3 regions of the Latilactobacillus curvatus JCM 1096 genome follow, and region 1 is predicted to be linked to each of the others. Evidence: predicted binding sites of a transcription regulator. Region 1 holds the regulator's gene; each other region holds the start of a gene.
What was found. The regulator Rex, encoded in region 1, represses fermentation and respiration genes when NADH is low (regulators of the CRP and FNR family bind a similar motif). The targets are predictions, from matches to a motif close to TTGTGAANTANTTCACAA.
Positions count from the first base shown of each region.

Region 2: a site for Rex is predicted at 4,931-4,948, ahead of tdcB (bifunctional threonine ammonia-lyase/L-serine ammonia-lyase TdcB). Genes of this name have one in related genera too.
Region 3: a site for Rex is predicted at 2,930-2,947, ahead of pdhA (pyruvate dehydrogenase (acetyl-transferring) E1 component subunit alpha). Genes of this name have one in related genera too.

Region 1 covers NZ_CP026116.1:1,810,270-1,821,111, reverse strand. The annotation lists gene mutS (DNA mismatch repair protein MutS) at 1-327, opposite strand, end outside; gene LCU_RS09385 (TIGR00282 family metallophosphoesterase) at 373-1,176, opposite strand; gene LCU_RS09380 (APC family permease) at 1,792-3,621, opposite strand; gene LCU_RS09375 (C40 family peptidase) at 3,854-4,171, opposite strand; gene LCU_RS09370 (coiled-coil domain-containing protein) at 4,404-4,880, opposite strand; gene groL (chaperonin GroEL) at 5,135-6,760, opposite strand; gene groES (co-chaperone GroES) at 6,796-7,080, opposite strand; gene LCU_RS09355 (CPBP family intramembrane glutamic endopeptidase) at 7,252-7,884, shown strand; gene LCU_RS09350 (redox-sensing transcriptional repressor Rex) at 7,937-8,584, opposite strand; gene LCU_RS09345 (ABC-F family ATP-binding cassette domain-containing protein) at 8,780-10,723, shown strand.
Region 2 covers NZ_CP026116.1:126,101-136,942, reverse strand. The annotation lists gene LCU_RS00820 (glycerophosphodiester phosphodiesterase) at 1-787, shown strand, start outside; gene LCU_RS00815 (hypothetical protein) at 843-1,175, opposite strand; gene LCU_RS00810 (FAD-dependent oxidoreductase) at 1,194-2,549, opposite strand; gene LCU_RS10030 (hypothetical protein) at 2,709-2,933, shown strand; gene LCU_RS00800 (endonuclease III domain-containing protein) at 3,185-3,805, shown strand; gene tdcB (bifunctional threonine ammonia-lyase/L-serine ammonia-lyase TdcB) at 3,843-4,883, opposite strand; gene LCU_RS00790 (hypothetical protein) at 5,099-5,431, shown strand; gene LCU_RS00785 (hypothetical protein) at 5,477-5,674, opposite strand; one part of gene LCU_RS00775 (IS3-like element IS1163 family transposase) at 6,005-6,846, opposite strand; one part of gene LCU_RS00775 (IS3-like element IS1163 family transposase) at 6,846-7,074, opposite strand; gene LCU_RS00765 (bacteriocin) at 7,551-7,661, opposite strand; gene LCU_RS00755 (bacteriocin immunity protein) at 8,304-8,651, shown strand; gene LCU_RS00750 (hypothetical protein) at 8,850-9,140, opposite strand; gene LCU_RS00745 (glutathione binding-like protein) at 9,284-9,913, shown strand; gene LCU_RS00740 (organic hydroperoxide resistance protein) at 9,959-10,366, opposite strand; gene LCU_RS00735 (peptide ABC transporter substrate-binding protein) at 10,528-10,842, opposite strand, start outside.
Region 3 covers NZ_CP026116.1:323,098-333,939, forward strand. The annotation lists gene LCU_RS01780 (ABC transporter ATP-binding protein) at 1-837, shown strand, start outside; gene def (peptide deformylase) at 1,079-1,630, opposite strand; M-box (ykoK) riboswitch at 1,744-1,909, shown strand; gene LCU_RS01790 (hypothetical protein) at 2,134-2,796, shown strand; gene pdhA (pyruvate dehydrogenase (acetyl-transferring) E1 component subunit alpha) at 3,105-4,214, shown strand; gene LCU_RS01800 (alpha-ketoacid dehydrogenase subunit beta) at 4,216-5,193, shown strand; gene LCU_RS01805 (dihydrolipoyllysine-residue acetyltransferase) at 5,223-6,842, shown strand; gene lpdA (dihydrolipoyl dehydrogenase) at 6,850-8,256, shown strand; gene LCU_RS01815 (UPF0223 family protein) at 8,401-8,703, shown strand; gene LCU_RS01820 (inositol monophosphatase family protein) at 8,721-9,512, shown strand; gene typA (translational GTPase TypA) at 9,664-10,842, shown strand, end outside.

The sequences.
Region 1 (10,842 bases):
TTGAATGACTTCCCGCTTGACCATCCCTTTAGCGGTTTTAGGATCTTCCATTTGTTCACAAATAGCAACCTTGTAACCTTGATCGACTAGAATATCGATGTAATTTTGGGCTGCATGGTGTGGTACCCCACACATTGGAATTGGATCATCCGCATTTTTATTGCGTGCTGTTAGTGTGAGTTCCAATAATTGTGAAGCTTTGACAGCATCATCATTAAAGAGTTCGTAAAAATCACCGAGGCGATAAAATAAAAAAGCGTCCGGATACTGATCCTTGACCTTTTGATATTGCGCCATCATTGGCGTTTCTTTCGTTTTTTGTGGCATGTTGTTAATCCCTCTCTCATTGACGTTGATCTGCTGCTAAGGTGCTTAAAATTGCGTATAGGGGTGATCTGGTGAAATCTGGATCGGTTTAATTGATTTAGCATGACCCGTTTTGTCATCAATTTCAATTAAACAGCCATTCAATTGACCCGGTCCTTCAGTCACTAATTCGAACCGTTCTGGCCGTTGTGTTTTAAACCGATTAATGATCTTTTCGCGCTTCACGCCTAGAATCCCGTTATAAGGGCCAGTCATCCCAGCATCCGTTAAAACGGCTGTGCCTTCAGGTAAGACGCGCGCATCGTTTGTTTGCACATGTGTATGGGTCCCAACTAACGCTGAAATCCGGCCATCAAGATACCAAGCAAGTGCGAGTTTTTCACTCGTCGTTTCGGCATGAAAATCAACGAAGATACAGTTGGTTTCTTTACTAATTTCAGCCACCATTTCATCTAACATTTCAAACGGATCAATTAGTAGTTCATTCATCAAGGCGCGCCCTTGTAAGTTAATCACGGCTAATTTGGCTTGATTGACGTTAATCATTGTCATCCCTTGCCCAGGCGTTCCTTTCGGAAAATTGGCCGGCCGCACTAATTTTTTAGCATCGTCGATGAATTCTAAAATATCGCGCTTATTCCAAGTATGATTGCCCATCGTAATCGCATCGGCCCCAGCTTGTAAAAGATTCTTATAATCCTTTTGAGTCATCCCCTTACCATCCGCGATGTTTTCGCCGTTGATAATGGTCACCTGTGGTTTGTATTGTTGCTTTAATGCTGGTAGGTAATCATTGATCATTTTTTGACCCATTGTGCCCACTGTATCACCAATAAATAAAATTCGCATGTTGCGCCCCTTAATGTTCTTTCTCAGACTTTGATATAGCTTCTATTGTAGCAATTTTTGCCCAGAATAAAAAGTTTTGCTGTACCCGTAGAAAAACAAAAAAAGCCCCGCGCACCGAAAAGGTGAGCGGGGCTGATAATGTGCTTTTCAAACCATGTTCCTGCGTTTAGCCTAATTAGCCAACCAATCGACTTCGTCGCTTATTCGTCTAATTTTGCTAATCCTCAGAACATAATCGGTTTGAACACACTTCTTCTTTTAACGTGCTTTTTGAAACTGACTCTTGCGCTTAGCTACAATCCGCAAACGATCAACTCCGTCGCTCATTCACAGATTTAGGCTAATGCTCAAAGTCAAACCGTTTCAAACACACTTCTCTTCTAACGTGCTTTTAGTTGCACCAACTTCCGCTTAATCTAAAATTGGCAGTCATCCCACAACTCGGGATAACTGCCAATTTTGTATTAATGCTCGGTTGCTAAACGCACTTCTTTCTTTAACGCGCTCCTCGATCAGTCTTTTCCGGTTAACTGCAAAATGAGCATCATGGCAAGAACCGCCACAATGCCCATTTTACTGTTAATCCTCAAAGCCTACTCAGATCGAGTCGCACTTCTAGTGTTTTAAGTGATAACTATATGTTGAAATAATAATGTTTTCGCGGTTTGCAAATGCCGTTCTTAGTCTTAGACTTGATTGGTTATGCAAAATGTTTTGCCATGGTTTTCTTGGTACGAATTGTGGGACCAAGACCGTGGTTGTAAAGTTCCGTTTTTGCGCATTCTTGCTAACAATGTCAACAAAGCGAACAATTGGTTTTTGAATTGACCGGTATGATGAATGGACATCGACGAACCGGACATTCGGAAAATCTTCCTTGAATTCAGCTTGAATTTCACGTTCCTTGGCTGGATTTTCATCCGTTGAGACATGCATCGCAATCACATAATCCCCGATTGATTGTGCGTAATCTAGCGCACCACGGGTTACTTGGGTCACGTTGCTGACCAAGACAATCACAGTTGAACCGTCATAATCATGCAAGACGGCTTCTTTAGCACTCACGCGTAGTTGAAGCGCCACTTTCTTGTAATGATCATGAATCTTATAGAAAATCCAAATCATAACAGGCATGATGATGAAGAATGGCCAGATATCAGGTAAGCGATAAACGAAGAGAATGACTAAGATAGCAAACGAAATCAAAGCGCCAACAAAATTGGCAATTGATTTACCAAACCAATTCTTTGGTCGTTCGACCCACCACTTGCGCAACATCCCAGATTGAGAAAGCGTAAATGGAATGAACACACCAACCGCATAAAGTGGAATCAAGCGTGATGTATCCCCGTTAAAGATGAAAATCAATGCCATTGAACCAATCGCCAATGTAATAATCCCGTTTGAATAACCTAAACGATCGCCACGATCCATGTACATGTGTGGCATATATTTGTCTTTGGCTAAATTATACGCTAACACTGGAAAAGCGGAGAATCCAGTATTCGCAGCGACGGCTAAAATAAAGGCCGTTGCAAATTGCACAATATAGAATAAAAAGCCTTTCCCAAAGGTGTGTTGGGCCACTTGTGATAGAACAGTTACTTTTTCTGCTGGTACAATGCCGTACCAGTAGTTTAAAAATGTAATCCCAGCAAAGAAGAAACCTAAGATGGCTGCCATGATTGCTAATGTTTCAGCCGCGTTTGTTGCACGTGGCTTCTTGAAAAATGGTACCGCATTACTGATGGCTTCAACCCCAGTTAATGATGATGAACCTGATGAGAAGGCTCTAAAAATCAACGCCATCGAAACACCTGGTACAACAGCCCCAACGGTTGATGTTGCGTGGAACGGAATCGCACCTGTGAAGATCTTATAACACCCAACGATGATCATTAAAGTCATCATCAAGACGAATAAGTAAACGGGCACCATTAAAAATGATGCTGATTCACGCATCCCACGTAGATTCATTCCCATCAAGATCAAAACGATAATGAAGGAAATCCCTACTTGATGCCCATACAATGCCGGAATGGCCGAGGTGATCGCTTCCGCACCCGCGGAAATACTAACCGCAACGGTTAACATGTAATCCACAAGCAGTGAACCACCTGCCACTAAACCAGCATTTTTCCCCAAATTTTCACTGGAAACAACGTAGGCGCCACCACCACCTGGATAGGCGTGGATCACTTGGCGATATGACAAAGTTAATGACAATAGCAATACGAGCACAAAGGCTGCGATTGGAATTGAATACCAAATTGCCGCGGCCGAAAGGGTCGTCAATACGATGACGATTTCTTCTGTCCCGTAGGCCACTGATGACAATGCATCAGAAGATAGCATCGCTAACGCTTTAAAGCGTCCTAATTTTTGATTACCCTCATCGGAAGATTTTAACGGTTTCCCGATAAAAATCCGTTTTAACTGTTGCATAGCAATATGACCCCTTTAAATAATATTTCTAACATAAAAAGCCCTCATGTGAATATCATTCGTCGCAATCCACACAGTGACTTTTGAATTTCTCTATAACTTAAAAAAATAATTGCCGTTTATTCAAACAAATCGTATTCTACTATAGTTACGCATGAATTACTACCACAATTTAAAAAAGAACTGACCAAGGTAATCGAAACGCCTCGATTCCTTGGTCAGTTCTTATTTTTTATGATAAACGACGGGCAAAATCTGGTTTGTAATCTGAAATTTTAGTAATTCGAACTTTATCGCCAGGTTGTGGTGCTTGGATAAAGTAGCCATCCCCAATGTAGATTGCGACATGGTGGGCTGTTCCAACCCCTCCCCAGAATAATAGGTCGTTTGGTTGTAATTCATTGAGCGGTACATCTTTGCCTAACTTACTTTGATCTTGTGAAACACGGGGTAATTTAATCCCATTTTTAGCGTAAACGTATTGCACTAAGCCAGAACAGTCAAATCCTTCGGGTGTGGTGCCACCCCAAACATAGGGTCGCCTAAATATTTAACCGCTTCTTGGATAATCTTATTATTCATTAAATCCTTGTTACCAGTAATTAATGCGGCACCTGCATCACTCGCCGCTTTTTGAGCAGCCGCTTGCGCCTCTAATTCTTTCTTGAACTTCGTTTGTAGTTGCGTTAATTGGTCGTTAGCTTGTTGTTTTTGTTGATCTAAGTCCTTAATTGCAGCATCATTTTCCTGTGATAATGATACCAGCTTGGCCTGTTGCGCTTCTAATTCAGTCTTTTGTTCAGCTTTTTTTCAGCTAATGAGGCCGTTTCAGCGGCATTATCCGCCTTAGCGTCTAACAGTCGATTGATGATTGAACCTTTTTGGAATAAATCGCTCAAACTTTGGCTCGACAATAAACTATCGATCATATCAAGATTAAAACTGCTATCTCGTGTTTGTAATTGCCGCAGGTTACCTTCAATAATCGCCACTTGCTTTTGATAATCAGCAGATGTTTTGCTGAACTCGTCTTGTTTTTCTTTAATATCCGCCTGTTTTGCAGTCATTTGTTCGTTCAATTGCGTTGTTTTTAACGTTAAATTACTAATATTATTATTCAATTCGGATAGATGATCTTGTGCTGTCTTAATGGCAGTTTGCGTTTCTTCAGGCGTTGCTTGGACCGTTTGTGGTCGCGCTAAAAAGAAGCCACCTAACATTAAACAGGTTATCAGTATCCGCCGGTTTCGAAAAATCATTGTCAACACCTCCAACTATTATTATACCGCAATCAAAATTAATTAATAGGGTTGCGCACAATTTATATATGCGCATTTTTTTTGAAAAATAAAAAAGTTCCAAAACTTTTGCCAGTTTTGGAACTTTGGATTTAATCGTGCTTTTTGGTTATAACGACTTCCGCTTAACTACAAAACGAGCGTTATGGCAAAAACCGCCATAACGCTCGTTTTTAGGTTAATGCTCAGAACCAACCCGTTTCAAACGCACTTCTTTACATCATACCGCCCATTGCTGATGGGTCCATGCCTGCTGCTGGTGCTGGGTTGTCTTCTGGTTTGTCAGCAACCACTGCTTCAGTTGTTAACATTAAGGCCGCCACACTAGCTGCATTTTGTAATGCTGAACGTGTCACCTTAGTTGGATCTAAGATGCCGGCTTCAATCATATTTTCCCAGTTGCCGTTGGCTGCATTGTAGCCGACTTCAACTGGTTGTGATTTAACTTTTTCAACAATTACTGAGCCTTCAAGACCAGCGTTGGTTGCGATTTGACGAACAGGTTCTTCCAATGCACGAAGCACAATGTTAATCCCGGTTTGAACGTCGCCTTCTTCTTTAAGCGCAGCAACACTTTCGATCACATCGATTAATGCTGTCCCACCGCCGGCAACGTAGCCTTCTTCAACAGCTGCACGCGTTGCGTTCAAAGCATCTTCAATCCGATATTTTTGTTCTTTCAATTCTGTTTCTGTGGCAGCACCGACTTTAATCACTGCAACGCCACCAGCTAATTTAGCCAAGCGTTCTTGTAATTTTTCACGGTCAAAGTCTGATGTTGTTTCAGCAATTTGTTTCTTGATGTTTTCAACCCGTTCAGCGATGGCATCTTTGCTACCAGCACCTTCAACAATTGTTGTATCATCTTTTGTAACAGTTACCTTACCAGCTGTCCCTAATTGATCGATAGTTGTTTCTTTCAATTCTAGACCGAGGTCACTTGTAATCACTGTGGCACCTGTTAATGTGGCGATATCTTCTAATTGTTCCTTACGACGATCACCAAAACCAGGGGCTTTTACAGCAACCACGTTGAATGTCCCACGAATCTTGTTCAAGACAAGTGTTGGTAATGCTTCGCCATCAACATCATCAGCGATGATTAACAAGGCTTTACCTTCTTGCACGATTGATTGTAAAAGTGGTAAAACATCTTGAATATTTGAAATCTTTTTATCTGTAATTAAGATATATGGGTTATCTAGGTCAGCTTCCATCTTATCGTTATCCGTTACCATGTATTGTGACAAGTAACCACGATCGAATTGCATCCCTTCAACAACGCTTAATTCAGTATCAATCCCTTTTGATTCTTCAACTGTGATGACCCCATCGTTGCCAACTTTTTCCATTGCATCAGCAATTAAACGACCAGTTTCTTCGTTAGCTGATGAAACAGCAGCCACTTGGGCAATGGCATCTTTACTTTCGACTTTGTGTGAAATTTCGTGTAACTTCTTAACAGCTTCTTTAGTTGCTAATTCAATCCCACGACGAATCCCAACTGGGTTAGCGCCGGCTGTGACGTTCTTCATCCCTTCACGAATAATTGCTTGAGCTAAAACAGTAGCAGTAGTTGTCCCATCACCAGCGATGTCATTCGTTTTTGAAGCCACTTCAGAAACTAACTTAGCACCCATATTTTCAAAATGATCTTCTAATTCGATTGCTTTAGCAATTGTCACACCATCATTAGTAATTTCTGGTGAACCGTAAGCTTTTTCCAAAACAACGTTCCGGCCTTTTGGTCCTAATGTTGTTTTCACTGTGTTGGCTAATTGGTCAACCCCTGCCAACATTTTTGAACGTGCGTCTTCTGAAAATTTAAGTTCTTTTGCCATAATTTATTCACCTCAAAAAATTTTTTTGTTTATTATTATTCAACAATAGCCATAATATCTTTAGCATGGAGCACTAAATATTGTTGACCTTCATATTCAACTTCTGAACCTGCATATTTATCGTAAATAACTTCATCGTTTTCTTTAATATCAAGTGGAATTCGTTTGCCGTCACTTGTTAATGTGCCGGTACCAACTGCGACTACTTTGCCGGTTTGTGGTTTTTGTTTAGCATTACTTGCCAAAACAATCCCACCTACTGTTTGTTCTTCTTCGTCTTTAACGGCGATAATCACGCGATCTTCTAATGGTTTTAACACTTAAAATCCCTCCATCAATTTTACTTTTTTAGCACTCTATCATCTCAAGTGCTAATCACAATTTTTATCATAGCATTTTTTCAGAACATTGCAAGTATTATGCTAGCACTTTTGCAATTTGAATGCTAATACGCTAAGCTATTGTCACAACAACCTTTGAGGAGCTTTCACATGACGCTATACAAACAAAATTTTTCAATTATCATTAGCTATTTGTTCATTTTATTGATTCCTAGTGCAGTCGTCCGTTTTGGTCATCTATCTGCCTCGTTTTTTCTAATCACAACCATTGTTGATTGCCTCGGTGCCGCCTGGTTACTCTATCTTAATCAACGCACACAAGCCAATGCCATTGAGCAGCGGCCTTTCCCACTCAAACCCATTATCATTTGGGGGTTGTGTGGCATTGTACTGGTCTTAGTAATTCAGATTCTCGCCGGCTTCATTGAACAAAACATTCTCCACATCACTGCCAAATCGCTCAACACCATTTCACTGATGACCATGATGCAACAACAACCGTTTCTTATTTTAGCAACGACCATCGCCGCACCGATTATGGAAGAAATCACGTTTCGCAAAGCAATCTTTGGTGGATTAGCCAGTCGCTTAAACCGCATTTTAGCCGCCATCATTTCAAGTTTACTGTTTGCTTTTTTACATCAGGACGGGCATTTGTTAATCTACACGGCCATCGGTCTTTTCCTATGTTGGCTGTACCGCAAGACAGGTTCGATTTTCACCACAATCATCAGCCATGCTGGGATGAACCTGATCGTCACTTTACTGTATCTCAATCGTTAAAAAAAGCGTTCAAACAGGCGGCTACTACGAGCAACTTGTTTAAACGCTATTTTTATTCTTGATTTTGTTCATCAGTATAATTATCGAGGAAGTAAATCAAAGTTTGTAGTTCTTTAGCCAAATCAACATTTTGAATCCGCACGTTTGATGGCACAGAAATTCGAATTGGCGTAAAGTTCATAATCCCTTTAATCCCAGCGGCCACTAATTCATCGGTGACTTCTTGAGCTTCATCAATTGGCACTGTTAAAATGACAATCTCGATCTGTTGGTTCTTCAATTGTTCGGCCATCTCGTCCATTGAATAGACAGGAACACCGGTTTGAATTGTTCCAATCATTTCGGGTTTAACATCAAATGCTGCGCTAATCCGAATATTATTGGTTTGCTTAAAGTTGTAGTTCAATAAGGCGTGGCCTAAATTCCCCACCCCAATCAATGCAACGTTTGTCAATCGATCTTGGTTCAAGGTCTTCTTGAAAAAATCTAGCAACGAAGCGACATCATAGCCATAACCACGTTTGCCCAGTGCACCGAAATATGAAAAATCACGACGAATTGTCGCACTATCTACTTTAACTGCTTCAGATAATCCAGTAGAGGAAATTTTAGTTTTCCCTGAATTGTTCAAAAAGTTTAAATAGCGGTAATATAAAGGCAATCGTTTTGCAGTTGCTCTTGGGATATTATTCTCAACCATTTGAAACCTCCTTTTTGATTTGCTTGTGAAAATAGTGTAGTACCATACTGAAATCATACTGAATTTTCTTGTGAAAAGCAATATATTTACAATTTTGACTGTCCATCGTTTAAATCTGTTATGATAGTTGACAGTAGTATTATAAAAATGAACGCAATTAACTTTAAAAAACACCGCACGAAAGGATTTTTAGCCGTGATATTATTACAAGTTCAACAAGTCGCACGCAGTTTTGGCGGCGATTACCTTTTCAAAAACGCACAACTCGAAGTACAAGACCGCGCCCGTGTTGCCCTCGTTGGTCCAAACGGGGCTGGTAAATCAACCTTATTAAAAATGATTGCCGGCATCACAACGCCTGATGAAGGCCAAATCATTCTTAGCAAAAATGCTCAAGTCGGTTACTTAGCGCAAGATAGTGGCTTAGACTCAACCCGGACAATCTATGCGGAGATGTTAACCATTTTCGATGATCTCCGCCAAATGGAAGCCCAAATGCATGAACTCGAGACCGCAATTGCGGACACAACCATTGACCATGCTAGCGAAGAATATGCAGCCTTACTAAAACGATATGACCAAGTCCAACACGATTTCTCTGAAGCTAATGGTTACGGCTATGAAGCCGAAATCCGTGGCGTCTTACATGGTTTCCAATTTCCAGAAGACACCTTTGAAAAGCCAATCAGTACACTATCGGGAGGCGAACGCTCGCGACTCGCACTTGCTAAGTTATTGCTTGAGAAAAAAGACGTCCTTATTTTGGACGAACCAACGAACCATTTAGATATCGAAACACTAACATGGTTGGAAAATTATTTACAAACTTATCCCGGTGCCTTGCTCACCGTCTCGCATGACCGGTACTTCTTAGATAAAATCACTAAAGAAGTCTACGACATGAGTCGCCACACATTGACCCATTATACCGGTAATTACAGCCATTTCTTAAGTTTAAAAGAAGCTAACCTCTCACTCGAATGGAAGGCTTATGAAAAACAACAAGCTGAAATCGATAAACTTCAGACCTTTGTTGATAAAAACTTAGTGCGCGCAAGTACCACGAAACAAGCCCAAAGTCGCCGCCGTCAACTCGAAAAGATGGATAAATTAGACCGGCCGCAAAACGAAGCCGGTAAAATTCATTTTCATTTCGAAAGCGAACATCCAAGCGGTAACGAAGTATTGCAAGTAAGCGATGCCGCTGTCGGCTATTCCCCCGATAAAATCATGGTACAACCAATCAATTTTGAAGTGAACCGCCACGAACGCTTAGCCATCATCGGACCTAACGGAATTGGTAAATCGACCCTTCTCAAAAGTATCTTGCACCAAATTCCGTTCATCAAAGGCCATGAAAAAGTCGGTAGTAACGTTTCAATGGGCTACTACGATCAAGAGCAACGCAATTTACACACTAACAAAACCGTCCTCAACGAATTATGGGATGAACACCATACAACACCTGAAAAGGAAATTCGCACACTACTTGGTAGTTTCTTATTCACCGGTGACGATGTTTTAAAGGTTGTGTCACAACTCAGTGGTGGTGAAAAAGCCCGCTTACTCTTGACGAAACTCGCGATGAACCATGACAATTTCTTAATCATGGATGAACCAACGAACCATTTGGACATTGATAGCAAGGAAGTCTTGGAAAAAGCCCTCCGTGAATTCGATGGCACCGTCCTCTTCATTTCCCATGACCGGTATTTCATCAATCAAGTCGCCACTGGCATTATCGAACTATCAGATACTGGTAGCAAACGATACCTCGGTGATTACGATTACTACCTCGCCAAGAAAGCTGAAGAAACAGCTTACGCAGAAGCAGCTAGCCAAAACAGTGCAATTATCCAACCAAGTGCCAATGCACTAGATGCCTACAAAGCAAGTAAGGAAAACCAACGTGCACAACGGAAACTAGAACGCGAAGTTACTGCTTTAGAAGAAAAAATGGCCGCACTAGAGACTAAGGCCAACGCAATCCAAGAACAAATGACCCAAGCAGACGTAATTACTAAACCCCTCATGCTTCAAGAACTACAACAAGACCTAGAAAAAGTCCAAGCTGAACTCGCTCAAACAGAATCAGACTGGGAAGAACAAGCGATGGCACTAGAAGAACTAACACAATAGAGTGCGTCAAAAGCCGGTTATGCTGCGAGCATCAGCCTAACAAGGCGAATGCTTGCTACAAGCAATCGTTTGACTTGTGTAGCTAAGCACAGAAATATGCCTGCACCACATAAAAAAGG
Region 2 (10,842 bases), 210 kb from region 1:
TTGGGACTATCTCCGTTCAGTAACCATTCAGCAGCCGCTAAGCATTTCCCACCGTGGCGTTTCGCAAAAAGACGGCGTCCAAAATTCGATTAGTGCGCTGCGAAAAACTACCCGATTAAAGCCCGATTATGTTGAAATGGATGTGCAATTGACTAAAGATCACCAATTCGTCGTCTTTCACGACTTCCAACTTGCCCCACTCACTGGGCACTCAGGGACCCCGCAGTCTAAAACACTGGCGCAACTGACTAAAATGACCGTCCATGAACATCGGCAATCCGCACCAATTGCTTCATTTGATGACTATCTTGCACGCGCCAATCAGCTTCATCAAAAACTACTGATTGAAATTAAGACACCCACCACCGATAATCCCGGCTTGGTGCAACATTTCCTGAATAAGTATCAGGCCAATATCGAAGCTCACGGTCACATGGTGCAATCCTTAAACTGGCACATCGTCGAGGCCGTTAAAAAGGCAGCACCGAAGATTCAAACGGGCTACATTCTCCCCTTTAATTTTATCGGCCCACCAATTTCGAACGCTGATTTTTATGCTGTTGAAATGACAACTATCAACAGTCACTTCATTCAAGCTGCACATCAGGAAAATAAGGCCGTCTTTGTCTGGACACCCAATGATCAACAAGCCGTCCACCGCATGATGTATTTCGGTGCAGACGGCGTGGTCACCGACAATCTCACCGCGGTTAAGCAAGCTAAACAACAAAATAACCAACGACACTACGCCGATAAACTCGCATATTATGTGATCGGTATTGGGTAATATAGTAAAAAAGGATTGGGAATCGATATTTTTATCGATCCACAATCCTTTTTTATTAGCGATTCTTTCTAAGCCAACGTCTTACACTTGAATAGCCAAGCGTAAGCCCCGTTAAGAGCAATACACCAGCTGAATACACGAATCCAATGACAATCACCGTCTTCATCAAGCCTATTTGGCGAACCATGTCAGCACAAAAAGCTTGTGTTGCTGCCCATTTTTTTCCTAACTTATAAACGAGCAGGATATTAACCACAAAAAAGTGGCAATCAGATCCTGCTTGAATTTTTCTGACATCTTTAACGCCCCAATGTGTCTTATTGCTGTTCATTATAACAATGGCTTTTGCAAAAGAAAAGGTCACAAAAAAGCAGCCATCAATCTTCAATTGACAGCTGCTTGCACTTTATTTGTCTAAAAGTCGTTGTGCTTTTTGGGCGGCGACGTTCATGATGTTCCAAGGACGGTCAAAACCTGGTTGGAAGAAGAAGTCAGCGTATGCTAAATCATCGATTGTCATCTTACCTTGAATGGCAAGTGAAATGGCGTTGATGTTTGCCGTCACGTCAGCTTTAGACATGATTTGCGCACCGAGTACACGCCGTGTTTCTGGATCAAAGGTTAATTTGAAATCGACCACTGGATTTTCTGCTTCAGGGACGAAGTGTGGGCGATATGTTTCAGAAACCAAAACAGATTGGGTCTTCACACCCATTTTATCAGCTGTTCCTTCTTTAATCCCAGTTGAAGCAAAGTGATAATCGAAGACGCTCAATGCTGATGAACCTGAAACAGCGGGTACCGGTTGGTTGGCGGTGACTAAGTTCTTAGCAGCATAGCGACCTTGGCGACGCGCATTCGTTGCTAAAGCAATTGGCATTTCTTTGCCAGTTGGTGCGTATTTTACAACCGTTGCATCCCCGACTGCAAAAATATCGGGTTGGCTTGTTTGTAAGAATTCATTGATTTCAATCCGGCCGCTGCGGTCGAGTTGTAATGTATCTTTTAACCAGCCTGTGTTAGGCCGAATCCCCGCAGCTTCGATGACTAAGTCAGCATCGTATTCAGCTTGATCGGTCACAACTTTAGTTAGCTTACCGTCAACGCCGACATATTCTTTGACGCCTTGACCAACTGCAGGATAGATATTGTGCGCTTGCATTTCAGCCGTTAATTGATCTGTAAATTCTTGATCGAGATAGAGACTTAATAGACGTGGCAAGACATCAACAACTGTAACATGTTTGCCAGCTTTAGCAAATGCTTCAGCCGCTTCAATGCCAATATAACCAGAACCGATCACCACAACATTTTTAACGGTTGGATCAACTGTCCTCGCCTTTAATTTAATCGCCCAATCACGGCCACGCATTGCGTAGACATTCTCTAAATCACGGCCTGGCACTGGTAATTCAAATGGCACAGCGCCGACACTCAAGACTAACTTATCGTAACTTTCTTCACGCGTTGTATTATTCTTTAAATCCTTCACTTGGACCGTATGTTGATCGGCGTTAATCGCGGTGATTGCTTGTTGTAGGTTGACTTCAACCCCTTTTGCCCGCATGCCTTCTGGTGTCGCATAACTGACATCATCAACGTTTTTGACGGTCCCTTCTAAATAGAGTTGCATCCCGCAGGATAAGAACGATAGGAAATCGCCTTGTTCGTACCATTGGATGGTTGCATCCGGATAATCGAGTAAACTTTCTTGAACAGTTTCAAATCCACCATGAGATGAACCGACAACGATAATTTTCACATTGATCACTCCTTATTCTATTTTACACAACTCAAGTATAACGCAGATGATATTAATTACAAATAAAAACGCATTCTCGGCTGACTTTCAACTGACCATTCTTAAATTCCATGCTAGAATAGTGACAAGCTTTACAATAAAAAAACAATGGAGATTGCTATGGCCTTTATCAAACGAAACTTCCCCACTTTTATCTATCTAGCAACACTTTATCTCACCTATCAGATTCTAAATACTTTGATTCGCATCTTTACCAGTACCGATATTCTCGTCTACGCCAAAGAATCATTAACTATTTTCATCGTTTTCTTCGGTATTTTCTATTTCTCATATATATTGTTCGGCGTTGGCTTATTATACGCTGGCCACGTCATTTCGAAATAATCGGGCAACTACGAAATTTCACTCATGATTTTAAACATCCTCACCACTTTTAGTACCCTTACCACGATTATTTTAAAATTTTCTGGGGCGCAGATGCCGCGTTTCTTACTTTCAACCACTTTTTTCATCATTTTGACCACCATCTCATTAGCCACAACTTCCAAACTGCTACAACTGCGCACCAAGCGAATTGACAATAAGTGACTGCCAAAGGTGAAGTAGCGTCTTTTTATGTTAAGGAGACATTTTTCATGAACGGTAAAATTGATTACTACCAACTCTTTCAAACAATGTATCGGCAATATGGGCCGCAACACTGGTGGCCTTCTGATTCCCATTGGGAAACAATGGTTGGCGCGGTTCTAGTTCAAAATACAAACTGGCAAAATGTTGACCGCTCGCTCGCCAATCTACGATCAAGTACGCACTTCGAGCCAAACAATCTGCTTTCTCTTTCGGATGAAGCCCTTATGTTGGCTATTAAACCCAGCGGCTTCAATAACGCTAAAAGCAGGACAATTAAAGGGCTGTTTCGATTTTTAGCGACAGTTGATTTTGACTTAGACACGCTCAATCGGATGACAACCACCACTGACCTACGGCGCCAGTTACTTGCCATCAAAGGCATTGGTCCGGAAACAGCCGATGTCATTTTATTATATGTCTTCGACCGCCCAGTCTTTATCGCTGATTTATATGCCCGCCGCTTAATTGCTCACCTAGAGCACTGTTCTTTAAAAGACCTCCACTATTTAAAGGTACAACAGGTTATTGAACCACAGCTCTTACCCCAAATGACTGTTAAAGACTGCCAAGAATTTCACGCCCTAATTGACGATCATGGTCCAGCCTTTCTTGCAGCACAAAAATAAGCCGGCATCCGTTTTTAGACGGATGCCGGCTTTTTAATTATCCAACAACCCCTTTGCTTGTATCAGTTGGGTGGAAGAGTTGGTCAATAATACCCGAAACGCGGGTTAAATCAACATTCCCGCCTGAAACTAAAGCCACAATATTTTTATCTGTTAACCATTGAGGATCAATTTTACCACTCAGCAGTGCTGCCGTTGGTAATGCACCAGCGCCTTCTGTGACAATCTTAGTCCGTTGCATGAGATTCTTCATCGCAGTTGCGATTTCTTTTTCGGAAACTAAAATCATTTCATCGACTAGATTTTGAACCACTGGGAAAGTCAGTTCACCTGGAATCGCAACGTCTGTCCCATCGGCTAGCGTGAAGTCCGCATGATGGCTGGTGATTGTGCCTGCTTCAAATGAAGCCGTCATCCCGTGCACGTTTTCCGATTGAACCCCAATGATGTGAATTGAGGGGTTAAAGGATTTCAAAGCCGTCGCAATGCCGGAGATTAAGCCACCGCCGCCAACCGGTACAATCACCGTATCAACATTCCAAATCGCATCCAAAATCTCAAGGCCGATTGTCCCTTGGCCGGCCATGACTTCGCGATCGTCGTAGGGGTGGACAAATGTTAAGCCCTTTTCGGCTGCTAACTGCTCCATGTACAACCGCGAATCATTAAAAGTCGTACCATGTAAAACAACGTTCGCCCCATAACCGGCGGTCGCTTGTTGCTTAGCAAGTGGTGCTTCTTCTGGCATCACAACGGTCGCATCAATCCCTAATAACTTCGCGGTCAATGCGACCCCTTGCGCATGATTGCCGGCTGAAGCTGTAATGATGCCTTTAGCCCGTTGCTCTGGCGTTAAATGGTTAATTTTATTGTTCGCACCACGGAATTTAAACGATCCCGTCAGCTGCATATTTTCCAATTTCAAATAGACATGACCGTGCGCCACATTACGACTCAAGAACATCGATTGAATTAAAGGTGTTTCGCGAATATACGGTTTAATGGTTGCCCGTGCTTCCTCAATATCCCGGATATCGCAAATGTCTGCGGTTTTTAATACTAATTGATTCGTTGCCATTCTGGCCACCTCTTCCATTTGAATTGACACAAATGTCTGCGGATAGGTTGTGCTATCCTTCACAATTAAATGTAAGCCACTTATCAAGCATTGTCAAAACAAAACGGCCTTAAATTAGAACGCTTTCATTTGGTGGTTATTAAGTTCTCATTCTAGTTGTTTAACCAGCAAGATAGTGATAGAATACCATAAAATAAAGTGATGAGGTGCTCAACATGAACGAAGCAATTTTAGTTTCAACTAGCCTACCACTCGTCATCGGTAGTGGTTTTGGACACGGACACAAAGAACAACAATTCGTTCAGCAACTAAACGTAGCTTTGCAAGCTGCTAAGATGAATTGGCACGTCTCTCTTGATGATACTTTTGGGGATAGCCAAGCCATTCACCAAAAACAACCGCAAGCTTTAATTCTCAAAAATGGTCTTCAGCACCAATTTAATCAAAGTAATTTTGACTCAAACCGGATTTATCAACTCGATGCGCTAGCGTTATCAACCCTGTCGACAAAAGCAGTGGTTAACTTTTTAGCGAAACTATCGGCTTAGCTCAAAAAAGAGCGTAACGCTATATAAACGTTACGCTCTTTTTCACTAATAACCATATCTAATCGTCGACAACGCCGTCATTTCTTTTAACTTAGCTTGTTGACTGGCTGATAGCTGCAAGCCTTCTTTTTGAACCACATTCGCAATTGCAATGTTCATCCGGCTTAAAATGAATGGCACGGCTGTTGTTTGTGCTTCAAGTTCAGCTTGATAGCTGTTACTGCAATGGTACCGTTTGGTCATCTTGTTTCAAGTCAGTTAATAACGTACTGATTATCGTAATTGCTTGATTCCCCCGTTCCTGTCCACCTGCATACCACTTCATATTTGCTCACTCCCCATTTTAATGAAAACCACCAAAGGTTATCGAGCTAGCAATTAAACCGTAGCCCAAATTAAAATCGCGCAGTCTTTTTCGATCAAGTTTTATTAATTTCTGATGGATATAGCCGTATAGATTACGATTTTCCTGCGGCAATGTCAGTGGGACGATATAGTTTTCATGGTAACTGTTATAGATCCCTAAACAAACGTTGAATTCTGCTCCTATGTCAATAAATGGCACATCTTTTTCTAAACACTCGTTCTAATTCTGTCGGAATTAAACCAACTGATGTAATTTGAGGTTCGGATTACCAAGTCCTCAAAATTGGAAAAAGTTGTTTGAAAGGCAAACTCTCTCTTCAACAATGAGTGAAAAGCTTCAATTGGCCCATTATCATAAGGATAACCTTGTTTTGAGTATGAGTGGCTAATCTGATGCCGTTCAAGTAAAGTTTCAACTTCGTTGCTGGTGTACTGTGAACCCATGTCAGAGTGAAAATATTGTGGCTTTTGATGATATTCAAGCGCCTGATTAATCGTTTCTACAACTAACGTCGCCTCCATCTGACGACCAATCTTGAAAGCAAGAACTTGATGAACCTTTGGTTCGTAAATAGAACTGAGATAAACCCAGGTTCCTGGACGTAATTCCAAATAAGTAATGTCAGCACGCCATATCCTTGCATTGGGCTGGTGCTTGATTAAATTGGGGCGTTGTGAATGATCCACATGAGTGCCAGGTTTTTTAAATCGCCGATTCATTAAAGAGTGAATCTCCATTTCCCTCATTAATCGTAAAATTCGTTTTGACCCAACACAGATGCCTGACTTGCGAAGCACCATCGTTATTCGTGGATAACCATAGGCACGATAATTATTTTCCCAAATCAATTTAATTTTTTCTTTGAGTTGATTATCAACACGTTCGTGTTGACTAGGTTGATATCTTTTCCAATGGTAATAGGTGCTGCGCGGTAATTTCAGTGCCGAAAGAATAATTGATAAGCGGTGTCGCAATAACTGATCTTCTATGAAGACAAGGCAATTAATTCGTCCTAATGCTTTCCCAGTAACACCGCCGCAGCTTTTAAAATTTCGAGTTCCTCCTTTAATCGCTGATTTTCCTTTTGAAGTTGTTTGAATTCTTTGGACGTTACTTCAGTACCGTCTTCTAGCTCAACTGATTTAGCGCCTTTAACCCAGTTATGAATTGCGGCTGGAGAAACACCGTATTCCTCGGAAAGCGAGCGAATAGATCTTTTCTCTTCACGATGCATCTTCACAATGCTGGCTTTAAAATCATCTTGATATCGTTTCATTGGAATGCTCCTATCTTGTTTTATTAATTATGGCACAACTGTTCAGAAATTTATGTACCAAATACTAGGATAGGAGCAATATCTGTTGCACTATTGTTCAATATATTTTGGCTGAAATCACTTTTGATAATCGATATGGTAAACTGACTAATAATAGTCCCAACCGCAACTAACAATAACTGGATCACGATAATTAGAATTAAATTAGCTGTATCAGTCGTTTTTATCTTATTTTCTTTTTGTTGATGAAAATGCCACCCTAATCGCATTAATACCATTACAAGTAATGACGCATCTGAAATAAACAGATATAATATTGAAAAAATAATCGCTATTAAAATATCTAATATGATCCGTTTAAATGTTATCTTTCTTTGAATATATCTATATAATAGAAAAATTAATAAGATAGCAACAAAATTTTGCATTAAGGAAACCGATACATCCGTATATAACATGCTCACCAACAACCTATCTTAACGATGGGTAAAAATTTGTTTAATCTTATGAATAAAATTAGAACTATTTCCTGCCATACCACCGTTTATTTTTTGCAATTCTTTTTCTGAAAGTTCTTTAAAGATCATCATACTTTCTCCTATTCTTTAGTCTAATCAAATTATACATAATTCACAAGATTAACTTATTTTTTAAAATTAACGTTATCATTTTTATGATTAACGTTAATTACGGTTTATAAAAAATAAAAAGGTTGGCATAAAATGATTTTATGCCAACCTTTTTATTAGGAATATTTAACTAATCCGAAAATTTATACAACACATATAATAAGCAAGCTATCTTAAACATTAGGTCCACTTTTCCTGCCCAATTACTTTCAATATTCGATGAATAAAGTAAGAAGTGTTCCCCTAAACTAGCAATGCCTAAAACAATTAAAACTGCTAAAACCGGTTGTGAGTCGTTCAGATAGACAGCGACAATAATGATAATTGACATTACCAAAGAAAGAATCTTTTGATAATTCTGAAATTGATTCAGTAATAAGCTCAAATGACATCCTCCTAATCACAATAGTTCTCAGTACTTTAATTGGCCAACTAAGTCTCTGACAAACTTTATTATGGACCAAGATTCGATCAATATTCAAAAAAAAGATTAACGTTTAAAATTAAACGTTAATCGTCATAGCGCTTATTTGCATCATTGACAAATAACTAAAAGGGAACTATAACTAGTGTGAATTATTGTAATACGGAGGGGTTTAAATGACAAGTTTATCAATTACAAAAGAAAACATCCATACACTTTACAACAGTCTAATGGCGCATCCGGATAAATCAAATGCACTGTTAGATATTACCGATGTTTTACTCCAGGTTTATCTTAAAATCGACACGGTAAGTAATCCCGAAGCACTCGTCAATCGTCTCGCAAATTATATCTATAGTGTTGGCTTTGGTAAAATTCATCTCACTAAGGATGAGGAACACTTACTAATTGATTTAGGAGCGTTTGGCCAACGTGCTGGCTGGAACGGCGTTTATCGTGGTGATTATACTGCCAAAGCCGATTTCTTCAACTACGCCGATCCACATAAATACGCTAGAAATTAAAAGAGTGTGACATCAACCGATTATCTTCTGAGGATTAACACAGAATGGCGAAGGATTGCACAGCAATCGTTTGACGTTCAGGGTTAACCGGAAGGAGATAGCTGGTAGAACACGTTTAGAGTGTGGTATCAGCCGATTAAAGTTCGACCATCCAAAAAGGGATTGAGACAAAAGCAACTTTTGTCTCAATCCTCTTTTTTAAACCAATCCATTTCCAATCCCATGTAACCCCGCACGGTTCACAATTTTGAAGTCACCTAATTTGAGCGTTGTTTGTTCTGTGACCACCGTTTCTAACTGTTCAATCGAAAATGGCGATGTAAACTGGAAGCTATCCCCATATTGATCAAAATAACTAACAACATTGCCAAAGGCTTGTTTCAACGTTGCAGCATCAATTGGTTGTTCCACAGACATCAGATAACCGCGCTGCCCGTTACCAGTCAGTGACGTTGTTGTAAAGAATTTAAAATAGTCTTTCGTACTCATTCAACATCCCCCCAATCTTCAATTATTGATATTATAGCGCTTTCAAAATATGATTGCATTATCTTTCATCAATTCCATTATAATTGCAATTCATCACCGTTACCCCTACAATCTGGTTGTATTACTCAAAGGAGATTGGATCGATGAATACTTTATTTTATGCTTCTGGTGCTAGCTCACTTATCGCACATATCTTACTTGAGAAGAGTCGGCTGCCCTACACCGTTACGCCCGTTAACTTAGATCCCCATACCACATCACTTGGTGATTATCATCAGCTCAATCCGAAGAATTACGTCCCAGCCTTACAAACTGAATCGGGCGAGTTCATGACTGAATGCGCCGTTATTTTGGAATACATCAGTCAACAAAGTCCGCTGCCATTAATGGCGGACTATGCCACTGAACAGTACTGGCAACAACGCACTTGGCTGAATTACATCGCCACTGAATTGCATAAAAACTTCATCTCACCATTTCGTAAAGGCAATTGGCTCCCCAATACACCCGAAAGCCAAGATTTAGTCCGTTCGCGAGTTCTCCCACGGCTTGCTTATGTTGAAAAAGCGTTAGCGGACCAGTCCTTCTTAGTTGCTAATCAGTTCAGTGCACCAGATGCCTATCTATTTGTCATGACGAATTGGTGTCAACGACTCGCATTTTCATTGGCTGACTTCCCTAATCTGGATCGTTTTGATCAACACATGCGACAAGACCCAGCCGTGCAATCCGTCCTCAAACAAGAAGGCAAACCACATTCATTGAAAGCTTAATCACCAAAAAAGGAATCAGCAGTCGCTGATTCCTTTTTGAATGATTTACATCACATTAATCGTGACATCAATATTGCCACGAGTTGCCTTTGAGTATGGGCAAATTTCGTCTGCTTTTTTGAGATACTTCATTGTTTCTTCTTCTGATAAACCTTCGATGTGACCGAAAAGATCAACACCAATATAATAATTGGCAGGGCCATCACTATAAAGGGAAACAGTCGCCTTAATCGTGGGTTCGCCTTTAATATGTTCTTGGTTAAGGACAACATCTAAGGCACTGTTAAAGCAAGAACTATAGCCGGCTGCAAAGAGTTGCTCTGGATTTGTACTCTTCCCTGATGGGTCTGTCCCTGGTGACTTGATTACATATTTCTTTGCTTGATCGGGTGAATAAACGAAGCCATTGCGGCCCCCTTCATTAATCATCGTTGTTTCATATTGTTTTGCCATTTAAGGTCCCTCTTTCTTTTATTGAATACCCTTACTTTAGCACAGCAAAATTCAGAACCATAATGATTTGTTTATACAAAAAAGGCGCCAGCCAAAAAATAGATTTTGGACTGGCGCCTTTCTTGTTAATCCTCAGGCTATAACCGGCTGATATTCACACGCTATTTAATATAAGCCGTCTTGTAGCTCCATTGTGCGCCAGCTGTGTTATGCACAACGTCTTTGACCTTTGGATTCTTCAAGTATGCCGTATCATTTTGATAGAGTGGTGTAATCCCTTGGACTTTATTCATGACTTGCGCAGCCGTCACGAGGTCCGCCCAACGTTTGTCAGGATCGTTCGCATCGGCATTCATTGCGCGGTCAAGGGCAGCTTTGTATTCTGGATTGTCGAAGCCGCCGGTATTACTTGCAGCCCCTGGTAACATGATTTCTAAAAACGAAATTGGGTCTTTGAAATCTGCCCCCCAACCTGC
Region 3 (10,842 bases), 410 kb from region 1:
GCTGCTGCAACTGGTCGTGTATTTGAAATCTTAGATGAGCCAGTTGAAGCAACCGATAATGAAACAGCATCGTTGCCAGCAATCGTTCAAGGTAAAGTTGAATTTGATGATGTCAGTTTCAGCTATAACCCAGACAAACTATTGATTCGCCATTTGAGCTTTACTGCTAACCCAGGTGATAAAGTGGCGATTGTCGGGCCAACCGGTGCTGGGAAGACAACGATGATTAACCTGTTGATGCGTTTTTATGATGTGACATCTGGAACGATTCGGATTGATGGGGTTGACACGAAGCAATTAAGCAAGCAACAAGTCCGTTCCCAATTTGGGATGGTACTTCAAGATGCTTGGTTATATCATGCTTCAATCACCGATAATATCCGTTTCGGGAAACTCGATGCGACAGAGTATGAAGTCGTTGATGCGGCTAAAACCGCTAATGTCGATCATTTTATCCATACGCTGCCAAACGGCTATCAAATGACGATTGATGAAGAAGCAAGCAACGTTTCGCTTGGGCAAAAACAACTATTGACGATTGCCCGAGCCGTGATTGCGGATCCTAAGATTTTAATCTTGGACGAAGCAACTAGTTCGGTGGATACCCGATTGGAAGGTTTATTGCAAAAAGCCATGGAAAAAGTCATGCAAGGGCGAACGAGTTTCGTCATTGCCCATCGACTCTCAACGATTCGCGACGCGGATTTGATTTTAGTGATGGACCATGGTCAAATTGTTGAACAAGGGACGCACGATTCGCTATTAGCGGCCGGTGGTGTGTACGCTAATTTATATAACAGTCAATTTGCCGATACGCCTGAAGCGGCGGAAGCATAAAAAAAGCGTGATTGAAATCTCATTAGAAGATTTCAATCACGCTTTTTTTTATGTGCTTCTTGAGTAGTCTTTACCGTTAAGCCTCAAAGCCTGACCAACTCGAATTAGCACTTCTTCTTCTTTAACGTGCTCTTGGGTGCAACAACTCCCGTTTAATCTAAAATTGGCAGTTATCCCACAATTCGGGATAACTGCCAATTCTGTATTAATGCTCAGTTGCTAAGCACAACCAATCGCACTTCTATTCAATAATAATCATGTCATCTGGTGCTGCGAATGGGTCTTGTTTGTTGATGTGATCGAAGAACAAGATGCCATTTAGATGATCGATTTCGTGTTGGCACACAATAGCTGGGTAGTTTTTTAAGCGAATCTTGTGGCTTTCACCATCTAAATCTTGGTAACGTAGTGTAATACGGTCAGGGCGGGGCACAAAGCCGGGCACTTCGCGGTCAACTGATAAGCAACCTTCACCTTCAGCAAGTGCTGCGTTTTGAACAGAGTGGCTGATAATTTTAGGATTGATAATCACATCTTTGAAGATGGGTTCGTCTGGTCCAGGGACCAAGACAGCAGACATTTGTTTTGAAACATCTACTTGGGGTGCAGCTAAACCGACGCCAGCGCGCAAGTGGTACTTTTCAGCAAGTTCAGGATCTTGGCTATTTTCTAAAAATGCCATCATGTCAGCAGCAAGTTGCCGATCTTCATCTGATAGCGGAAAAGTAACAGGTTCAGCTATCTTTCTAAGTGTTGGGTTACCCTCGCGGATAATATCTTTCATTAATATCACAGTTAAGACCTCCGATTAATTCGTCATTCATTATTCTAGCACAATTCAAGTTAAAACGGAATGAATTGCTTGACCTGCTAAAGTGAAACGGGTAGTATAAGAGTATAGATATATTGCTTTTCCGTTAGGTGAGGCTCCTATATGAACAAACGCTGCTACTCAGAAACATCGAGAGATGCCAATTGAGTCAACTGAAACTGCCAATGAAGGCTTTTTCTAACGTAGCTGAACATGGTTTCTACGTCATATAGTGCTAAAACTGAACGATTGGGAACGCCATGATAAATGGATGACGCTCAATTGTTGTGCGTCTTTTTTTGTCGGATAAAGCGGTATGACTAAATTTAAAGTAGAGAAAGTCTGGTGAGTAAAATGATGAAAACAGCTGAAGGACCTGTAAGTAGTAGCGATGGTGATCATTCGAGGTGGTCTGTCATTTTACTGCCAGCATTAGGCTAGCGGTTTACGACGACTTCCTCAAAAGGGAAGGAGTGTCGAACGCGATGCACAAGAAATTAAAAAAAGACGTTAACATCACTGGCATTACAAGCAGTGGGATGTTAATGCGTTTATTGGCAACTCGGCCAAGTGGCTTAACAACTGTCGAAGCTGCTAAAAGAGAAACAGTATTAGAAAATTCACAAGCACGGGTTAGCGTTATGCGTGATGGCTTTTTACGCTTAATCGGTGCAGATCAAATTGTGCCCGGTGATATTTTGGTATTGGCTGCTAGCGAAAAGACACCCGTTACAATCGCAACAGTTAACAAAGATGTTAACGTTATTGAAGCGGGCGAAGCAGTGACTGAAATGGTGCACGGCGTTGTGCTAGATGCAACGGTTGGTGCTAAAGCACAAACACCTAAAGTTAGAGTGGGAAGCACTTTTATGATGGCGGTAGCTGCATTGGTTTCGTTTTGTGCAGTATTAATGGTTAATCAATTCGCTTTCATGGGCTTGGCAACGTTGGTTGTCGGGGCAATCCTGCTAACAATGATTAAGTTAGTCAACCTTGGTCAAATTAAGGTTGCGATTGATTTAAATGATTTGCGGGTAAGTGAACGGTGCGTGCAAGTCAGTCAACAAATTAAACCAGTAGTCAGAGTGTTTCAAGAGCTCTTAGTGCATGCTGGCAACGCTGAGATACCCCAACCGGTCTTGGCATAGAACTACCCCAACTTAAATTTAACGATGAGTCTGCTACGGCGGACTCTTTTTTTGTGCCTATTATTTGCTATTATATAACAGAAAACGAAATTAAATTATAACAGATATAGAACAGACGTGAAAACTAGCTAACTAGTGATTAGATTCACATATAATAAAAACTAATGAAAGCGTAAACTGACTAATATAGCTTATAAAACGCTTGCATTTAGTGATGTGAAATGCTAAATTAGTCTTGTAAAGATGCTTAAGTAATACAGATATAAGCAGTCATTAAAACAGTTTTTTAAAGAGGAGATATGGATACTATGGTCAATAATAAAGCTGCAGTTAATTTTGAGAAGTTATTGAGCGATGAGAGCCAAGATTTTAAGACCGTTCAAATTTTAGATGAGACTGGCCAGGTTGTTAATCCGGAATTGATGCCGGATCTCAGTGATGACCAATTGGTTGAACTGATGAAACAAATGGTTTGGTCGCGTGTGCTTGATCAACGAGCAACTGCTTTGAACCGTCAAGGCCGGTTAGGATTTTATGCACCAACTGCTGGGCAAGAAGCCAGCCAATTAGCAAGTAACTTTGCGATGACTAAAGACGACTTTTTATTCCCTGGTTACCGGGATGTGCCACAATTAGTGCAACATGGGCTACCTTTATCACAAGCATTCCTATGGTCACGAGGCCATATTGACGGTAACAAGTATCCAGAATCTTTGAAGGCGATGCCACCACAAATCATTATCGGCGCGCAATACATTCAAGCAATGGGTGTTGCGGTTGGGATGAAGAAGCGCCAATCAGAAAATGCTGTTTACGTTTATACCGGTGACGGTGGGACTTCACAGGGGGATTTCTATGAAGGCTTGAACTTTGCGGGTGCTTTTAAAGCACCAGCCATTTTCGTTGTTCAAAATAACGGCTTTGCGATTTCGGTCCCACGTGAAAAACAAACAGCTGCTGTAACGTTGGCTCAAAAAGGGGTCGCAGCTGGGATTTCTGCCATTCAAGTCGATGGGATGGATCCACTAGCAGTTTATGAAGTGATGAAAGAAGCGCGTGAATTTACAACTGCTGGCAACGGACCGGTCTTAATTGAAACATTAACCTATCGTTATGGACCACATACATTATCAGGGGATGATCCGACTCGTTATCGGACCAAAGAAACAGACGATATTTGGTTGAAACGTGATCCACTCGTTAGAATGCGTCGTTTCTTAACTGATAAGGGACTTTGGTCACAAGATCAAGAAGACCAATTGATCGAACAAGTTAAAACAGACATTAAAGCAGCCATCAACGAAGCGGATGCTGCGCCAAAACAAAAAGTCACAGATTTCTTGAATGTTACATTTGAAGACCAACCACAAAACATTAAAGAACAAATCGCAGAGTACAGTGCAAAGGAGTCGAATTAAGATGGCACAAAAAACGATGATTCAAGCAATTACAAATGCGCTGGATTTAGAACTTGCAGATGATAAGAACGTCTTGATTTTCGGGGAAGATGTTGGGAAGAACGGTGGGGTTTTCCGAGCAACTGAAGGGTTGCAAGCTAAACATGGTGAAGACCGCGTTTTTGATACACCGTTAGCTGAATCTGGGATTGGTGGTTTATCAATCGGTTTAGCACTAGAAGGCTTCCGCCCTGTACCTGAAATTCAATTCTTTGGTTTCGTTTTCGAAACAATGGATTCGATTGCTGGCCAGATGTCACGGACACGTTATCGGATGGGTGGCACACGCAACATGCCAATCACGATTCGTGCACCATTTGGTGGTGGCGTGCATACCCCAGAATTACATTCAGATAACTTTGAAGGAATGATCACGCAAATTCCAGGGATTCGCGTGGTTGTGCCAAGTAATCCATATGATGCCAAAGGCTTATTGATTTCTGCGATTCGTTCAAACGATCCTGTTTTGTATCTTGAACACATGAAATTATACCGGTCGTTCCGCGAAGAAGTACCTGATGAATCTTATACAGTGCCGCTTGATAAAGCAGCTGTGGTTACTGAAGGGACAGATGTTTCAATCATCACTTACGGTGCAATGGTGAGAGAAGCGATTAAAGCGGCCGAAAACCTAGCTAAAGAGAATATTAAAGCTGAAGTAATTGATTTACGAACAATTGCACCATTAGATGTTGCAACAATTATCGCCTCTGTCGAAAAAACAGGGCGGGTCGTTATTGTTCAAGAAGCACAAAAACAAGCAGGCGTTGGGGCACAAGTTGCTTCTGAAATTTCAGAACGTGCTGTTCTTTCATTGGAAGCTCCAATTGCACGTGTTTCAGCTCCTGATACGCCATTCCCATTTGGACAAGCTGAAGCAACTTGGTTACCAAATGCAACTGATATTGAAAATAAGGTTAAAGAAGTTATTAACTTTTAGTCGATAACGAAAGAAGGGACGTTAGACGTATGGCATATCAATTTAAATTACCGGATATTGGTGAAGGGATCGCAGAAGGCGAAATTCAAAAATGGGCAGTCGCAGAAGGTGACACGATTCAAGAAGATGATGTCTTACTTGAAGTTCAAAATGATAAATCAGTTGAAGAAATCCCATCACCCGTTAGTGGGAAAGTCGTTAAAATTTTAGTCGGTGAGGGTGAAGTGGCAACAGTTGGCCAAGTACTGGTTGAAATTGACGCACCAGGTGTTGAAGGTAACGATACACCAAGTACGGCAACACCAGCTGCTACACCCGAAGCAGCACCGACTGCAACCGATGCAGGTGGTGTTTACCAATTTAAATTACCAGATATTGGTGAAGGGATTGCCGAAGGTGAAATTCAAAAATGGGCGGTCGCAGAAGGCGATACCATTCAAGAAGATGACACTTTATTAGAAGTTCAAAATGATAAATCAGTTGAAGAAATCCCATCACCTGTTAGTGGGAAAGTCGTTAAAATTTTAGTCGGTGAAGGCGAAGTGGCGACTGTCGGTCAAGTATTGGTCGAAATTGATGCTCCAGGTCACAATTCGGCAACGGCAACATCTGCTGAACAAGCACCAGCTACGGCGTCAGAATCAACACCAGCTAAAACAACGGCGCCAAGCAGTCAAGCAGTAGTTGCGATTAGTGACCAAAATCGGACGATTTTAGCTATGCCATCTGTTCGAAAATTCGCACGTGAAAACGATGTTGATATCAGTCAAGTGCCAGCCACCGGTAAACATGGTCGGATTACTAAAGAAGACGTGCAAATCTTCATGCAAAATGGCGCTGCAACAACGACAGCACCTGCTGTAGAGACAGCAGAACAACCAACGTCGCCAGCAACACCAGCTGCACAACCAGTTGCTGCGACACCATACACCTCTGTTACACCAGAACGGGAAACACGTGAAAAAATGTCACCAACGCGTAAAGCAATTGCTAAAGCAATGGTGACAAGCAAGCATACGGCACCACACGTTACTTTATTCGATGAAGTGGAAGTTTCTAAATTGATGACCCATCGTAAGAAATTCAAGGATGTAGCGGCTAAGAAGGACATTAAGTTAACCTTCTTACCATACATCGTTAAAGCTTTGGTAACGGTCTTACGTGACTTCCCAACTTTGAACGCGTCAATTGATGATGCAACTAACGAAATTGTTTATAAACACTACATTAATGTCGGAATTGCAACGGATACTGATCACGGGCTCTATGTCCCAAATATCAAGGATGCCGACAGCAAGAGTATTTTTGCCATCGCTAAAGAAATTGGCGAAAATACGCAAAAAGCATTGGATAACAAATTGAAACCAGCTGAAATGAGTGGTGGTTCAATGACAATCAGTAATATCGGATCAATTGGTGGCGGTTGGTTTACACCGGTTGTTAACTACCCTGAAGTTGCAATCTTAGGGGTTGGCCGAATTGGGACAGAACCAATCGTCAACGCTGATGGTGAGTTGGCTGTTGGCAAAGTCTTGAAATTATCACTATCATTTGATCATCGTTTAATTGATGGTGGAACTGCGCAACGTGCGATGAACGAATTAAAAGAATTATTAGCTGATCCAGAGCTATTATTGATGGAAGGATGATTTTAAAATGGTTGTAGGTGATTTTGCAATTGAATTAGACACAGTAGTCATCGGTTCAGGTCCTGGGGGCTATGTTGCGGCAATTCGCGCGGCCGAAATGGGTCAAAAAGTAACTGTGATTGAACGTGAAACAATTGGCGGTGTTTGTTTAAACGTCGGCTGTATTCCTTCCAAGGCTTTGATTTCAGCTGGTCATCGACTACAAGAGGCAAAAGATTCATCTGTCTTTGGTGTGACGACTACTGGAGCAACATTGGATTTTGCGAAAACGCAAGACTGGAAACAACATGAGGTTGTTGAAAAACTAACTGGTGGCATTTCAATGTTGTTCAAAAAACACAAGATTGATGTGTTAGACGGTTCAGCCTTTTTAGTGGACGAACATAGCTTACGCGTGATTAAAGAAGAGAGTGCACAAACGTACAGTTTTAAAAATTTAATCATTGCTACTGGTAGTCGTCCAATTGAAATTAAAGGCTTCAAATTTAATAAACGGGTTATTGATTCAACTGGTGGTTTAAGCTTAACGGAAGTACCAAAAGAATTAGTGGTCATTGGTGGTGGCTATATCGGCTCTGAATTAGCAGGGGCCTATGCCAACTTAGGTGCACATGTGACGATTCTCGAAGGGACAGACTCGATTTTACCTAACTTCGAAAAAGATATGGTGCAATTGGTGACAAAGAACTTCAAAGCTAAAGGGGTCGATGTGATTACTGGCGCAATGGCAAAAGAAGCTGTTGAAACTGATCAAAATGTGACGGTTAAATATGAAGTCGGCGGCAAAGAAGAACAACTTGTTGCCGATTACGTGATGGTGACTGTTGGTCGGCGGCCAAATACCGACGAAATGGGACTCGAACAAGCCGGTATTAAGATGGCTGATCGTGGTTTGATTGAAGTTGATCAACAAGGCCAAACTAACGTTAAGGGCATCTATGCGATTGGCGATATCGTTGCTGGAGCAGCTTTGGCGCATAAAGCAAGTTATGAAGCTAAAGTGGCTGCAGAAGCCATTGCCGGTAAGAAATTAACGGTTGATTACCACGCAATGCCAGCTGTTTGTTATACAGATCCTGAGTTGGCAACGACCGGTTTAACGGTTGCAGAAGCCAAGGTAAAAGGAATGAACGCTAAAGGATTTAAGTTCCCATTTGCAGCTAATGGCCGTGCTTTATCATTAGCAGATACAGAAGGTTTCGTGCGGTTAGTGACGAATACGGATGATAACACAGTTCTGGGCGCTCAAGTTGCTGGCGTTGGCGCGAGTGATTTAATTTCTGAATTGACGTTAGCCCTTGAATCAGGCATGAATGCAGAAGACCTTGCTCTAACCATTCATCCACATCCAACGTTAAGTGAAGCGATTATGGATGATGCCGAATTAGCATTAGGATTGCCAATTCATATTTAATAAATAGTTTAGAATGACGACGCACCAGTTGAGTGCGTCGTTTTTTGATTCCGCTATTTCTAAAAGGATTCGACAGCTTCTAAAAAAGTGCGTTATAATATGAGAGATTAATGGCATCAGTTGAATTGAAACTGGCGCAAATTTATGCAAATTTTAGGAGCCTTTATGCAAACGAACTATAGTTATCCTTTAGAACCAGACTGGACGCCAGCTGAAGTTGTCCAAGTCATGAAATTATATAATCTTGTTGAACAAGCTTATGAATTTGGTGCGAAAGTTGCGGATTTACAAGCTGCTTATCGTGACTTCAAAGTGGTTGTTCAAAGTAAGATGCAAGAAAAAAAAATTGATAAGGCCTTTTCAGAAGCGTCAGGCTATTCAATATATCGGTGTATGCAGGCTGCAAAGAGGAGTAGTCGAACCCAAATCAAAATGACGCTTAATTAGTGAAAGTGGATGAAAAAATGGAACAAGAAGCATTGTATCGGTTAAGTCGTTCGCTGCAAAAGTGGATCCTTGAAGCAGCTGCCTATACCCGCACACAAATTAAACAACCATTAACGGTTAGTACTAAGTCTGGGCCTAATGATTTAGTGACTAATGTCGATTGTGCTAATCAAGCTTTCTTAGCTGAAAAGATTAAGACGGCTTATCCGAACGCGCAATTAGTGGGGGAAGAAGGTGCCGGTGAGGTGCCTGATGATTGGCAACAGGGACTAACTTTTTTTATTGATCCCATTGATGGCACGATGAATTTCGTGAAGCAACGGGCAAATTTCGCCATTATGATCGGCGTTTATGAAGACGGTCAGCCGCTATTCGGGATTATTTATGATGTGATGGCCGATCAATTGTTCTGGGGCGGTCCACAGTTGGGAATATTCGAAAACGAAGCTGCCCTCAAAAATGCTGTCGACGAGCCGTTGCAAGAAGGGTTAATCTGTGTCAATACACGGATGCTGGTCACCAATGAAGCACACTTGCAAGAGGTGTTGTATCAATGTTCGGGTGTGCGGATTTACGGTAGCGCCGGTATCACTTTCGCCCATTTGTTGAAGGGGCAAGTGCAAGCTTACATCTCCAAATTAGCGCCATGGGACATTGCTGCAGGTCGGGTTTTAGCTGAGACGTTAGGTTTTCAAGTTTTACAATTTGATGGTCAACCAATTTCCATGATGCGAAAAGAAGGGATGATTATCGCGCCAAAGCAAGCAACACAAGAAATTGTCACGATTATGAATGGTTCAAATGATTAAAGATAATTAAATTTTCATGAAAAAAACTTGCGTATTTTCAAAAAAACGCTAATATATGAAGCACAGCCCATTTTTTTATGGTAAAATAATAGCTTGTATACATGAGACAAACAACACTAGTCAAGTCACTAGCGAGAGGAAGCTGAAACACTTGAAAAAAAGAGAAGACATTCGCAATATCGCAATTATCGCCCACGTTGACCACGGTAAAACAACTTTAGTTAACGAAATGTTAAAACAATCAGATACATTGGATGGTCACGCAGAAATTTCTGACCGTGCAATGGATACAAATGATATCGAAAAAGAACGTGGGATCACAATTCTTTCAAAGAATACTGCTGTTAAATATAACGGCAAACAAATCAACATCTTAGATACACCAGGACATGCCGATTTCGGTGGTGAAGTGGAACGGATCATGAAGATGGTTGATGGTGTGTTATTAGTCGTTGATGCTTTTGAAGGCACAATGCCACAAACACGTTTTGTTTTGAAGAAGGCTTTAGATCAACATTTAACACCAATCGTTGTGATTAACAAAATTGACCGCCCAGGCGCTCGTCCTGAAGAAGTCGTTGATGAAGTGCTTGAATTATTCATCGAACTTGGTGCTGATGAAGATCAACTTGAATTCCCAGTTGTGTACGCAAGTGCCATCAACGGGACATCAAGTCTTGAATCAGATTTAGATACACAAGCCCATACAATGAACCCTATCTTTGACACAATCTTAGATACAATCCCAGCACCAGTTGATAATAGTGACGAACCACTTCAATTCCAAGTGGCAATGTTAGATTATAACGACTATGTTGGCCGTATTGGGATTGGCCGCGTTTCTCGTGGGACAATCAAGATCGGTGATCAAGTTTCTGTTCTTAAACTTGACGGTTCTGCTAAGAACTTCCGCGTAACTAAGATTTTTGGTTTCATCGGTTTAGACCGTGTTGAAATCCAAGAAGCCAAAGCGGGCGATTTAATCGCTGTTTCTGGGATGGAAGATATCTATGTTGGGGAAACTGTTACACCAGTTGACCATCAAGAGGCTTTACCAATCTTACGGATTGATGAACCAACCTTACAAATGACATTTGCTGCTAATGATTCACCATTTGTTGGCCGTGAAGGTGATTTCGTTACTGGTCGTAAGATCGAAGAACGTTTACGTCACCAATTACACACTGACGTTTCACTTCGTGTTGAAGATACCGACAAAGCCGGCGCTTGGATTGTTTCAGGTCGTGGGGAATTGCATCTTTCAATCTTAGTTGAAGAAATGCGTCGTGAAGGTTTCGAATTACAATTGTCACGTCCAGAAGTTATCTAT